Regions from separate parts of the Rhodoferax sp. RT5P35 genome, predicted to be linked through region 1. Evidence: predicted binding sites of a transcription regulator. Region 1 holds the regulator's gene; the other holds the start of a gene.
The links. The regulator HrcA, encoded in region 1, represses chaperone genes, less so after heat shock. The targets are predictions, from matches to a motif close to TTAGCACTCNNNNNNNNNGAGTGCTAA.
Positions count from the first base shown of each region.

Region 2: the regulator HrcA is predicted to act here: its motif matches at 3,145-3,171, upstream of rpoH (RNA polymerase sigma factor RpoH).

Region 1 is NZ_JBWMAX010000020.1:56,510-62,045, forward strand. It holds gene mutY (A/G-specific adenine glycosylase) at 1-59, shown strand, start outside; gene rapZ (RNase adapter RapZ) at 108-1,010, opposite strand; gene recN (DNA repair protein RecN) at 1,007-2,662, opposite strand; gene AC097L_RS22480 (NAD kinase) at 2,684-3,577, opposite strand; gene hrcA (heat-inducible transcriptional repressor HrcA) at 3,606-4,610, shown strand; gene AC097L_RS22490 (hypothetical protein) at 5,333-5,536, opposite strand, start outside.
Region 2 is NZ_JBWMAX010000006.1:39,626-45,161, reverse strand. It holds gene AC097L_RS10825 (COX15/CtaA family protein) at 1-453, shown strand, start outside; gene cyoE (heme o synthase) at 450-1,361, shown strand; gene AC097L_RS10815 (hypothetical protein) at 1,364-1,507, shown strand; gene AC097L_RS10810 (SCO family protein) at 1,518-2,129, shown strand; gene rpoH (RNA polymerase sigma factor RpoH) at 2,174-3,115, opposite strand; gene AC097L_RS10800 (OsmC family protein) at 3,284-3,688, shown strand; gene glcF (glycolate oxidase subunit GlcF) at 3,742-4,974, opposite strand; gene glcE (glycolate oxidase subunit GlcE) at 4,977-5,536, opposite strand, start outside.

The DNA of each region.
Region 1 (5,536 bases):
AGCGCTGGGTTGACATGGGTTTGCCCGCACCCATCCGTAAACTCTTGTCTGCTACTTAATTTATAGCTAATGGCGTAGGTATTGACTACGCTAGAGGCCTAAAAGGCTTAAAAAACGGTGGCGCCACCTGATAGAGGCGGGAGGTCGCCCCGCGCATCCAGTTCGCGGTGCCGCTTCAGTGTGACCCAGCGCTTGCCGAAAGCCGCTGCCAGTTGCTCCACCAGATACACCGAGCGGTGCTGCCCGCCGGTGCAGCCAATGCCCACCGTCACGTAGCTGCGGTGGTCGCGCGCCAGGGGCTCCAGCCAGTGGGTCAAAAACTTGTCAATGTGGTTGAACATCTGCGCCACGTCGGGGCTTTGGCGCAAAAACGCCGCCACCGCGTCGTCCCGCCCGGTCAGGGCGCGCAGGTCGGGTTCGTAGTGCGGGTTGGGCAGCATGCGCACGTCGAACACAAAGTCGGCATCCACCGGAATGCCGCGCTTGAAGGCGAAGGACTCAAACACCAGCGTCAGCTGCGCCTCGGGTGCGGCGATCAGCGACTTGATGTAGCCCTGTAGCTGCGAGGCGCGGATGAAGCTGGTGTCGATCACGTGGGCTTTTTCGCGCAGGTCGGCCAGCAGCTCGCGCTCCAACTCTATGGCTTCAACCAGGGCGTGTTGCTGGTCGATGCGCTCGGAGCGCGAAAGCGGGTGCTTGCGGCGCGTTTCGGAGTAGCGGCGAACCAGCGTGTCGGTGGCCGAGTCCAGAAACAGCGATTTGATGTGCACCCCCTGCTTGCGCAGCGTCTCCAGGTGCTGAGGCACCAGGGGCAGGGCAGTGGCGCTGCGCACATCCATGGCGATGGCCACCTTTTTCGCGCCCTGGGTCTGCTCCAGCTTCACGAAGCTCAGCAGCAGTTCGGGCGGCAGGTTGTCTACGCAGTAATAGCCCGCGTCTTCCAGTGCGTGCAGGGCGACCGACTTGCCCGAGCCGGACATCCCTGTGATCAAAACAATTTCAAGTTTCATGGCTCGCCTAGCATCTCCTTGGCATGGGCCAGCGTAGTGCTGGATAGTTTTTCGCCTCCGAGCATGCGCGCAACTTCGGCCACGCGTTGTTCGCCCAGTACCAAGGCCACGCTGCTGACTGTGCTTTTGCCGTCGCGCTGCTTGGCCACCACCAGGTGGTGGTCGGCACAGGCGGCGACCTGGGGCAGGTGGGTGACGGCCAGTACCTGGCGGTCGCGGCCCAGCTGCTTCATCAGGCGGCCCACGGTTTCGGCCACGGCACCGCCCACGCCGGAATCTACCTCGTCAAAAATCAGGGTTTGCGCCGTGCCCAGCTCGCTGGTAGTGACCGCAATGGCCAGCGCGATGCGTGACAGCTCGCCGCCAGAGGCCACCTTGCCCACCGCGCGCGGTGTGCTGCCTGCGTGCCCGGCCACCAGAAACTGCACTTCTTCCAGCCCGCTGGCGCTGGGCTCTATCTTTTGCAGCACCACTTGGAACTGGCCACCCTGCATGCCCAGGCCCTGCATGGCCAGGGTGATGGCCTTGGCCAGGCGGGGGGCAGCCAGGGCGCGGGCTTTGCCCAGCGCCGTGGCCTCGGCGCGGTAGGCGGCCTGGGCCTTGCGCTCGGCGGCCTCCAGGGCCTGGCTGTCGGCGGCAGCGTCCAGCCGGGCCAGCTCGGTTTTCCACGTGGCCAGCAGTGCGGGCAGCTCGGCGGGAGTGCGTTTGTAGCGCCGGGCCAGCGACACCCATTGGGACAGGCGGTCGTCCAGCGCGTCCAGCCGGGCCGGGTCCTGCTCGGTTTTGCGCAGGGTGGCGTGCAGCGAATGGGCGGCATCTTCGGCCTGCGCCAGGCTGGATGCCAAAACCTCGGCAAGCGCAGCATATTCGGGCGCTATGTGCTCTTGATTGTGTAGCGCAGTGTGGGCGCGGGACAAGCCGGCCAAGGCGCCCGAATCTTCACCGGCATCGTCTCCTTCCAGCGCGTCGATGGCGGTTTGCACTGCATCCAGCAGGGCTTGGGTATGGGATAGGCGGGTGTGCTCGGCGTTGAGCTCGCTCCACTCGTCGGCACCGGGGTTGAGCTTGCCCACTTCACCAATCTGCCAGGCCAGGCGCTCCTGCTCTTGCTGCAGCGAGTCGCACGCGGCCTGGGCATCGGCCAGGGCTTTCTGGGCACTGCGCCACTGGGTCCACAACGCCTCTAGTGCGCGGGTGCTGCTGCCTGCGTAGGCATCCAGCAGGCTGCGCACGGTGTCGGGGCGGGTCAGGCTTTGCCAGGCGTGCTGGCCGTGGATGTCGAGCAGTTGGTCGCCGATCTCGCGCAACTGGGTGGCGGTGGCGGGGCTGCCGTTGATCCAGGAGCGGCTTTTGCCTTGCGCGTCGACAGTACGGCGCAGCAGCAGGCTGTCGGCCTGGTCAAACCCGGCCGTGTCCAGCCAGCGGCTGATGGCGGGCAGGCTGTCGAATTCTGCGCTGATGTCGGCCCGGGCCGCGCCTTCGCGCACCGTGCCCGCATCGGCGCGGCTGCCCAGGGCCAGTTGCAGCGCGTCGATCAGGATGGATTTGCCCGCGCCGGTTTCGCCGGTGAGCACGCTGAAGCCGGTGTCCAGCTCCAGATCCAGCTCGCGCACGATCACAAAGTCGCGCAGGGTGATGCGTTTCAAAGCCATATGTTCACCGTCGTCATAACTTTAAGAGCCTTCATTCCAGTGGAGTTTGCGGCGCAAGGTGTCAAAGTAGCTCCAGCCCTGGGGGTGCAAAAAGCGAGCTCGGTGCTCGGAGCGGCGCACGACGATGCGGTCGCCGTGCTGCAGCGAGGCCAGCGACTGCATGTCGAAGTTGGCGCTGGCATCGCGCCCTGCTACTAATTCAATAGCTACTTCTGCAGCATCTGCAAGCACAATCGGCCTATTTGTCAATGTGTGTGGGGCAATCGGCACCATCACCCAGCCGGGGATGGACGGGTGCATTAGCGGCCCGCCCGCCGAGAGCGAATAGGCGGTGGAGCCGGTGGGCGTGGCGATGATCAGGCCGTCTGCCCGCTGGTTCGCCACCAGGCGGCCATCCACCTCCACGCGCAGCTCCAGCATGCCCGAGGTGGCGCCGCGGTTCACCACCACGTCGTTCAGCGCCAGCGCGTCAAACACGCACACACCGGCGCGCATCACGCGGGCGTGCATCAGGCTGCGGTGGTCTTCCTCGAAGGTGCCATGCAGCATCGGCAGCAGGGTGGATGCGTAGGACTCGATCGGAATGTCGGTAATAAACCCCAGCCGTCCCTGGTTGATGCCCATCAGCGCCACCCCGTAGCGGGCCAGTTGGCGGCCAATGCCCAGCATGGTGCCGTCGCCACCCACCACCAGCCCCAGGTCGCAGCGCTGGCCAATGGCCGCGATATCCAGCGCCGGGTAGCCGGTCAGGCCGGTGTTGGCCACGGTTTCCGCATCCACCACCACCTCGCAGCCCTGGCTGGTTAAAAACTGTGCAATCTCTTCCAGTATCTGGCGCGACGAGGCGTTGGCTGCGTAAGTGCCCGGCGCGGCGTATTTGCCGAAGAGCGCAACGTGACGGAATTGTGATTTCATGCACAAATTACATCACTAAAATATAGCCATGCTCGATGAACGTGCCAAGTTGTTAATGAAAGCGCTGGTCGAGCGCTATATCGCCGATGGCCAGCCCATAGGCTCGCGCACGCTCTCCAAAGCCTCGGGGCTGGACCTGTCGCCCGCCACCATCCGCAACGTGATGTCCGACCTGGAAGAACTGGGCCTGATCGTCAGCCCGCACACCTCGTCGGGGCGCATCCCCACGGCGCGCGGCTACCGGTTGTTTGTGGACACCATGCTCACCGCGCAGCCCGGCCCGCTGGCGCATCCCAAGCTGGTCGCCGAGCAGCCGCAAAAGGTCATCGTTAACGCGGCCAATCTGCTGTCTAGCTTGTCGCAGTTTGTGGGCGTGGTGATGGCACCGCGGCGCACCTCGGTGTTTCGGCATATTGAATTTTTACGCCTGTCGGACAAGCGCTTTTTGGTTATCATCGTCTCGCCCGAAGGCGATGTGCAAAACCGCGTGATCTTCACCGAAGTCGACTACACCTCTTCGCAGTTGGTGGAAGCCGCCAACTACCTCAACGGCCACTACGCCGGCCTGTCCATCGAGCAGGTGCGCGAACGCCTGAAGAACGAAGTCGAAACCCTGCGCGGCGAAATCGCCAGCCTGATGCAGGCCGCCGTCAACGCCAGCTCCGACGCACTCACCCGCGAGCAGGACGAGGTGGTCATTTCCGGCGAACGCAATCTGCTGGCCGTGAGCGACTTCTCCAGCGACATGGGCCACCTGCGCCGCGCCTTTGACCTGTTCGAGCAAAAAACCCAGATCATGCGGCTCTTGGACATCTCCAGCCAGGCCGAAGGCGTACGCATCTACATTGGCGGCGAAAGCCAGGTCGTGCCGTTCGAAGAACTGTCCATCGTCAGCGCCCCCTACGAGGTAGACGGTCAGATCGTCGGCACCCTGGGCGTGATCGGCCCCACCCGCATGGCCTACGACCGCATGATCCAGATCGTGGACATTACCTCCAAGCTGGTCAGCAACGCGCTAAGCCACCAGAAGTAGTAGCTTTTACCCGCAGTAAAATGTCGAGTTGTGTGGGGCATTAGCTCAGTTGGTTAGAGCAGAGGACTCATAATCAATGGGTGTCGCGAAATAAACTTAGATGCCATTTTTCGCCGTCGCTGACAACATCAAGCGCAAGGTATTGATCTAAAAGAACTTATGCAAAAATTGATAGGAAGTAGAGCGGGTGCGAAGCGTTGTTGATTTCCCATATAGAGGGAGTTCTGCAACCTCATTGCAACCGGCATCTGCTTTGATAGCGGCGTCACGGACTCAGGTCCGGCTACCGTTGAAGTTTTGTTGTGTAGAAAGTGGGCCGTTAGCTCAGTTGGTTAGAGCAGAGGACTCATCGAATAGGTGACCCTGGTGTGAGAGCGCCAGTGGAAAACCGGGTGAACTCAGGGAAACCGTCAGCCTCGTCAAAAAAGGCCCGGCAATCCTGAGCCAAGCTCGCTGAAGGCAAGTCGTAAGACTGGTAAGCGAGAAGGTGCAGAGACTAGGGTGTGAGGAGCCAATCCGATAAGCACCCCACGAGCGCCCGGCACCCTTACATGCGACCTAGGTCGTGATGCGGGTGATGAGATAGTCCAGGGAATAGGGAAACCTATACAAACCTGAATCCTTTGGTCGTTGGTTCAAGTCCAACACGGCCCACCATTTTCTACATGTGTATCTGTCAACATCGACCGACCATCGGACGTCTCAAGCAACAAAACGCGGAGTCAGTGCGGCGATTGAATGGCGTCGCGGATACCCCATAAAAACATACCTGCTCCGAGCAGAAGAGCACAGGCCACATAGAACCAGAAGCTCACACGGGCCTCGTCGCGATCTATTGGCGATGAGTAGCGAGTACTTACCCAGCCGTTTTGAATTGCGAACACGCCGAAGCCAAAAGGTATCGGTGCGCCAAGTATCAAATCGAG
Region 2 (5,536 bases), on a different contig from region 1:
GTGCTGGCCTGCAATACCTTCCCGCTGTGCCAGGGTAGCTGGTGGCCCGTGATGGACTTTCAGCACGCGTTTGAAGTCTGGCGGCCCCTGGGGCGGATGCAGGACGGTAGCTATCTGAGTTTTGCGGGGCTGACTGCCATCCACTACGTCCACCGCCTGATGGCCTACTTGGTGCTGGCGGTGCTGGCATGGGTGGCCTGGTGCCTGTACCGCAGCCCAGCCACGCGTCGCCAGGCCCGCTGGCTGGCCGGGCTGACCTTGCTACAGTTCGCTACCGGTCTGAGCAACGTGGTGCTGGGTTGGCCGCTGCTGGCCGCCGTGGGCCATACCGGTGGTGCCGCCGCACTGGTGGTGGTGCTGACCTGGACCGTTTGCGCCCAGCGCACGGCCAAGCGCACGGCCAGTGTGGCCGTACTGGCTGTTCCCCCTCAAGAATCGAGATTGTCTGCATGAGTGTTGTTGAATCCACCGCCCCGTCCGTGACCAGCCTGCCGTCGCGTCTGCGGCAGTTCAACGCGCTGACCAAGCCGCGCGTGATCCAGCTCATCGTGTTCTGCGCGCTGATCGGCATGGTGCTGGCCGTGCCCGGCGTGCCCACCTGGGATGAAGTGCGCCGGGGGCTGATCGCCTGCCTGGGTATCTGGCTGGTGGCCGGCGCGGCGGCGGCCTTCAACTGCCTGGTGGAGAAGGGCATCGACTCGCGCATGAAGCGCACCTCGTGGCGGCCCACGGCCCGCAACGAGCTGCAAGACTGGCAAACCTTGCTGTTTTCAGCCCTGCTGTGCCTGGCCGGCTCGGTACTGCTGTACGTGTGGATTAACCCGCTAACCATGTGGCTGACCTTTGCCACCTTTGTGGGCTACGCCGTGGTTTACACCATGATTTTGAAGCCCTTGACACCGCAAAACATCGTCATCGGCGGGGCATCCGGTGCCATGCCGCCGGTGCTGGGCTGGGCCGCCATGACCGACAACGTCGGCCCCGAGGCGCTGATCCTGTTTTTGATCATTTTCCTGTGGACCCCGCCGCACTTCTGGGCGCTGGCCTTGTACCGGGTGGAGGACTACCGCAAGTCCGGCCTGCCCATGCTGCCGGTGACGCACGGCAACGAATTCACCCGTTTGCAGGTGTTTTTGTACACCCTGGTGCTGTTCGCGGGCTGTCTGATGCCTTTTATCTACGGCATGAGCTCCTGGCTGTACTTGGCCGTAGCCATGGTGCTGAGCCTGGGCTTTTGCGGCTACGGCTTTGCGCTGTGGCGCAACTACTCGGATGCACTGGCGCGCAAAACCTTCCGCTTCTCGCTTATCCACCTCAGCGTGCTGTTCGCCGCACTCTTGGTAGACCACTACCTGTTTTGACCATGCAAGCAACTGCTCTCACCCCCAGGCTACAGCGCAAGCGCTTTTCGCCAACCCCCTTGCAGGGGGCGATGCTGGTGGCCCGGCAAAGCCGGTTCCACGGCATCTCTGGCGGGGGTGCGTTCTTGCGCATGCTGGGGCGTTAAGAAATTAACTATGCACAAACGAAATGCTCTTAAACTTATAGCTGCTGGCGTAGGTACTGTATGCGTTAGCGGCCTATTCGTTGCCTGTTCTGAACCTGCGCCCAAGTTTGCTGCGATTGACCTGACCGGGGCCGACTACGCCAAAGACTTCCAGCTCACCGACCACAACGGCCAGACGCGCAGCATCAAAGACTTCGCGGGCAAGCTGGTGGTGGTGTTTTTTGGCTACACCCAGTGTCCCGACGTATGCCCCACCACCATGGCCGAGTTGGCCGAGGTTAAAAAATCCCTGGGTGCCGATGGCGACAAGCTGCAAGGTATCTTCGTCACGGTAGACCCGGCCCGCGACACACCTGCGGTGCTCAAGGCCTACATGGCCAATTTCGATCCCACGTTTTTGGCGTTGATCCCCACACCCGAGCAGTTGGCCAAAGTGGCCAAAGACTATAAGGCGTACTACAAAAAAGTGGACGGCCCCACGCCTACCAGCTACACCATGGACCACTCCGCGGGCAGCTATGTGTACGACACCCAGGGCCGCTTGCGCCTGTATGCCCGCTACGGCGGCGGCGCGGCGGCGCTGGCTGGGGATTTGAAGCTTTTACTGAAACAGAAGGCGTAAAAAAAGGACCGTGAGGTCCTTTTTTTACCGGGCCAATCCAACGATCAGGCGTATTCAGCCAGCGACTTTTTCATCTTCTTCATGGCCGCCGTTTCGATCTGGCGAATCCGCTCGGCGCTGACACCGTAGACCGCGGCCAGATCGTGCAGCGTCATACCGCCGGAGCCATCGTCGGCCACTTTCAGCCAGCGCTCTTCCACAATCCGACGGCTGCGCTCGTCCAGACCTTCCAGGGCGCTTTGGATACCGTCGCCCGCCAGGTAGTCGCGGTCGCGGGCTTCTAGCAGGGCGGTGGGCTCCTGGTGCGTATCGGCCAGGTAGGCGATCGGGCCGTAGCTGTCTTCGCCGTCGTCGCTCGGGCCGGGGTCCAACATCACGTCGCCACCCGACAGGCGGGTTTCCATCTCGATCACGTCTTCGCGCTTGACCTTGAGCTGGGTCGCCATCGACTCGATTTCAGACTCGCTCAGGGTCTCGCGGTGGGTGGCACCATCCATAGCCGCCGAGTCGGACTTGAAACCCTGCTTCATGGACCGCAGATTAAAGAACAGCTTGCGCTGCGCCTTGGTGGTGGCTACCTTGACCATGCGGCAGTTTTTCAGGATGTACTCGTGCATCTCGGCCTTGATCCAGTGCAGCGCGTAGCTGACCAGACGCACGCCTTGGTCGGGGTCGAAGCGCTTCACGGCCTTCATCAGGCCAACGTTGCCTTCCTGGATCAGGTCGCCGTGCGGCAGGCCGTAGCCCAGGTACTGGCGGGCCACGGAGACGACCAAGCGCAGGTGGGACATCACCAGCTTCCCTGCTGCATCGACGTCGTGGTCGTTCTTGAGTTGGCGGGCAAACTGCTGCTCTTGCTCCAGGGTGAGCATGGGCATGCGGTTGACTGCCGAAATATATGCGTCGAGGTTGCCTAGCGGCGGCACCATCGCCCAGGGATTGGGGGCTGCCAGCGCGGAAGACATCGTTCCAGTTTGAAGGTTCATACCAGATTCCTTTTCTCTAAGCATCAATATTAGCACTCTATGGGTCCGAGTGCTAAGTGCGCTTTATTGCACTTGCAATACGGGTAATTACTAGGAGTGGCGATGGGGCGCGAAGTTCAATAGTGGGTTGTACAGTGCCTCTACCCATCCACCTACCAGAATTCCCCCATGCCCATCCAAGCCCGCCTGCACCGCGCCCAAGGCGCACTCACCACCCTCACCAACGGCCGCCACGCCTGGCATGCCGATGTCGATAAAACCCTGGGTTCGGACGACCTGGCCCCCGATCCGCACGACCTGCTGGATTCGGCCTTGGCCGCCTGCACCGTGCTGACGCTGGAGCTGTACATCCGCCGCCGCAAGCTGGCCGTGACCGACCTGCGGGTGGACATTAGCCACGTGGAAGGCAAAACCGAAGACGGACGGGTGCGCTACCAGCTCCAGCGCAGCCTGCACATTGAAGGCGACATCACGCCCGAAGACCGTGCCAAACTGCTGGAGATCGCCAATAAATGCCCGATCCACCGGGTGCTAGAAGGCGACATCAGCGTCACCACGGCGCTGGTGGATTGATACTACGGTTTCTATAGCATCTAGCGTAGGCAGAATATGCGCTAGAGGCCGATTTAGTGTGAAACGATAGCTTCGTCCAGCACCTCCACCCAGTGCCGTACCGGCGTGGCTGTACCGCTTTGCAGGTGCTGGATGCAGCCAATGTTGGCCGAGACGATCACTTGCGCGCCCAGCGGCTCCAGGTTTTGTAGCTTGCGGTCGCGCAGCTGGTATGCCAGCGTGGGCTGTAGCACCGAGTAGGTGCCCGCCGAGCCGCAGCACAAATGGCTTTCTGATCCGGCTATCTGTACCTTGAAGCCCAGCGCGCCTAAGTGCGCCTCGACCCCGCCGCGCAGCTTTTGGCCGTGTTGCAGGGTGCAGGGCGGGTGGAAGGCGAGTTGGGTGACGTCACCGACCTTCACCTTGTCACGCAGGGCCTCTACCAAATCGGGTAGCAGTTCGCTCAGGTCGCGGGTCAGCGCGCTGATCAAGGTGGCCTTGTGGGCGTAGGCCGGGTCGGCGGCCAGGGCGTGGCCGTAGTCTTTGACCATCACGCCGCAGCCGGATGCGTTCATTACGATGGCCTCCGGCTTATGGGTTTGCAGCAGCGGCCACCAGGCGTCGATGTTGCGGCGCATGTCCTCCAGACCACCGGCGTGGTCGCCCAAGTGGCTGCGCAGTGCGCCACAACAACCGGCCTTTTCGGCCACCAGGGTCTGGATACCGGCGGCGTCCAGCACGCGGGCGGTGGCGCTGTTGATGTTGGGCATCATGACCGGTTGCACGCAGCCGGTCAGCATCAGCACCTTGCGGGCATGGGTGCGGGTGGGCCAGGGCTTGACGGGCTGGGCAGCAGGCACTTTTTTCTTCAGCACCGGGGGCAGTAGCGGGCGCAGGGCCTGGCCCGTCTTCATGGCCGGGGCAAACAGCGGCGAAGTCAGGCCCTCCTTGAGCAGCCAGCGGGCGGCCTTTTCCAGGGTGGGGCGCTCTACCCGGGCATCGACGATGCGCCGCCCGATATCTACCAGCGCGCCGTACTCCACGCCGCTGGGGCAGGTGGATTCGCAGTTGCGGCAGGTCAGGCAGCGGTCCAGGTGCTGCTGGGTGCTGCGGGTCACCTCGGCCCCTTCCAACACCTGTTTCATCAGGTAGATGCGGCCCCGCGGGCCGTCCAGCTCGTCGCCCAGCAGCTGGTAGGTGGGGCAGGTGGCGGTGCAAAAGCCGCAGTGCACGCATTTGCGCAGTATGGCCTCGGCGGCCTGGCCATCGGCGGTGTTCTTGAACTCGGGCGATAAGGTGGTTTGCATTTTTATAGCCCGGGGTACATACGGCCAGGGTTGAAGATTCCCCGGGGGTCGAAGGCGGTTTTCAGGCCTTTGTGGATGCGCTGCAGCGGCTCCGACAGCGGGGTAAAAATCTGTGCCCGTGGCGCGGCGGCATGGAACAGAGTGGCGTGGCCACCGGCCCTGACCGCTGCTGCGCGGACCTGTTTGGCGGTAGCCTGGCCGCGCAGCCAGCGCTGCGCCCCGCCCCATTCGATGCACTGCACGCCCGGCAGGTCCAGCGGCGGGGTGGTGGCGGGCACCGAGATGCGCCACAGGTGCTCGCCCTTGGCCAAGTGGTTGCTGTCCAGGCGGAAAAACGCATGCTGGTGATCGCGCACACTGTCCCACCAACTAACGGCGATTTCGGGCTCCACTATCGTGCCGCCTAATGTGGCGCAGGCCGCATTCACGGCGGCCTGCGCACCCGCCAGCCGCAGGTGCAACTGGCCGTGGTGCCAGGCGCTGGCGTGGATGGGCAGCGGCTGGCCGGCCCAGGCGTTGAGTTGTTTCAAAGCGGCGGCTTCGTCCATGGCAAATATCCGCG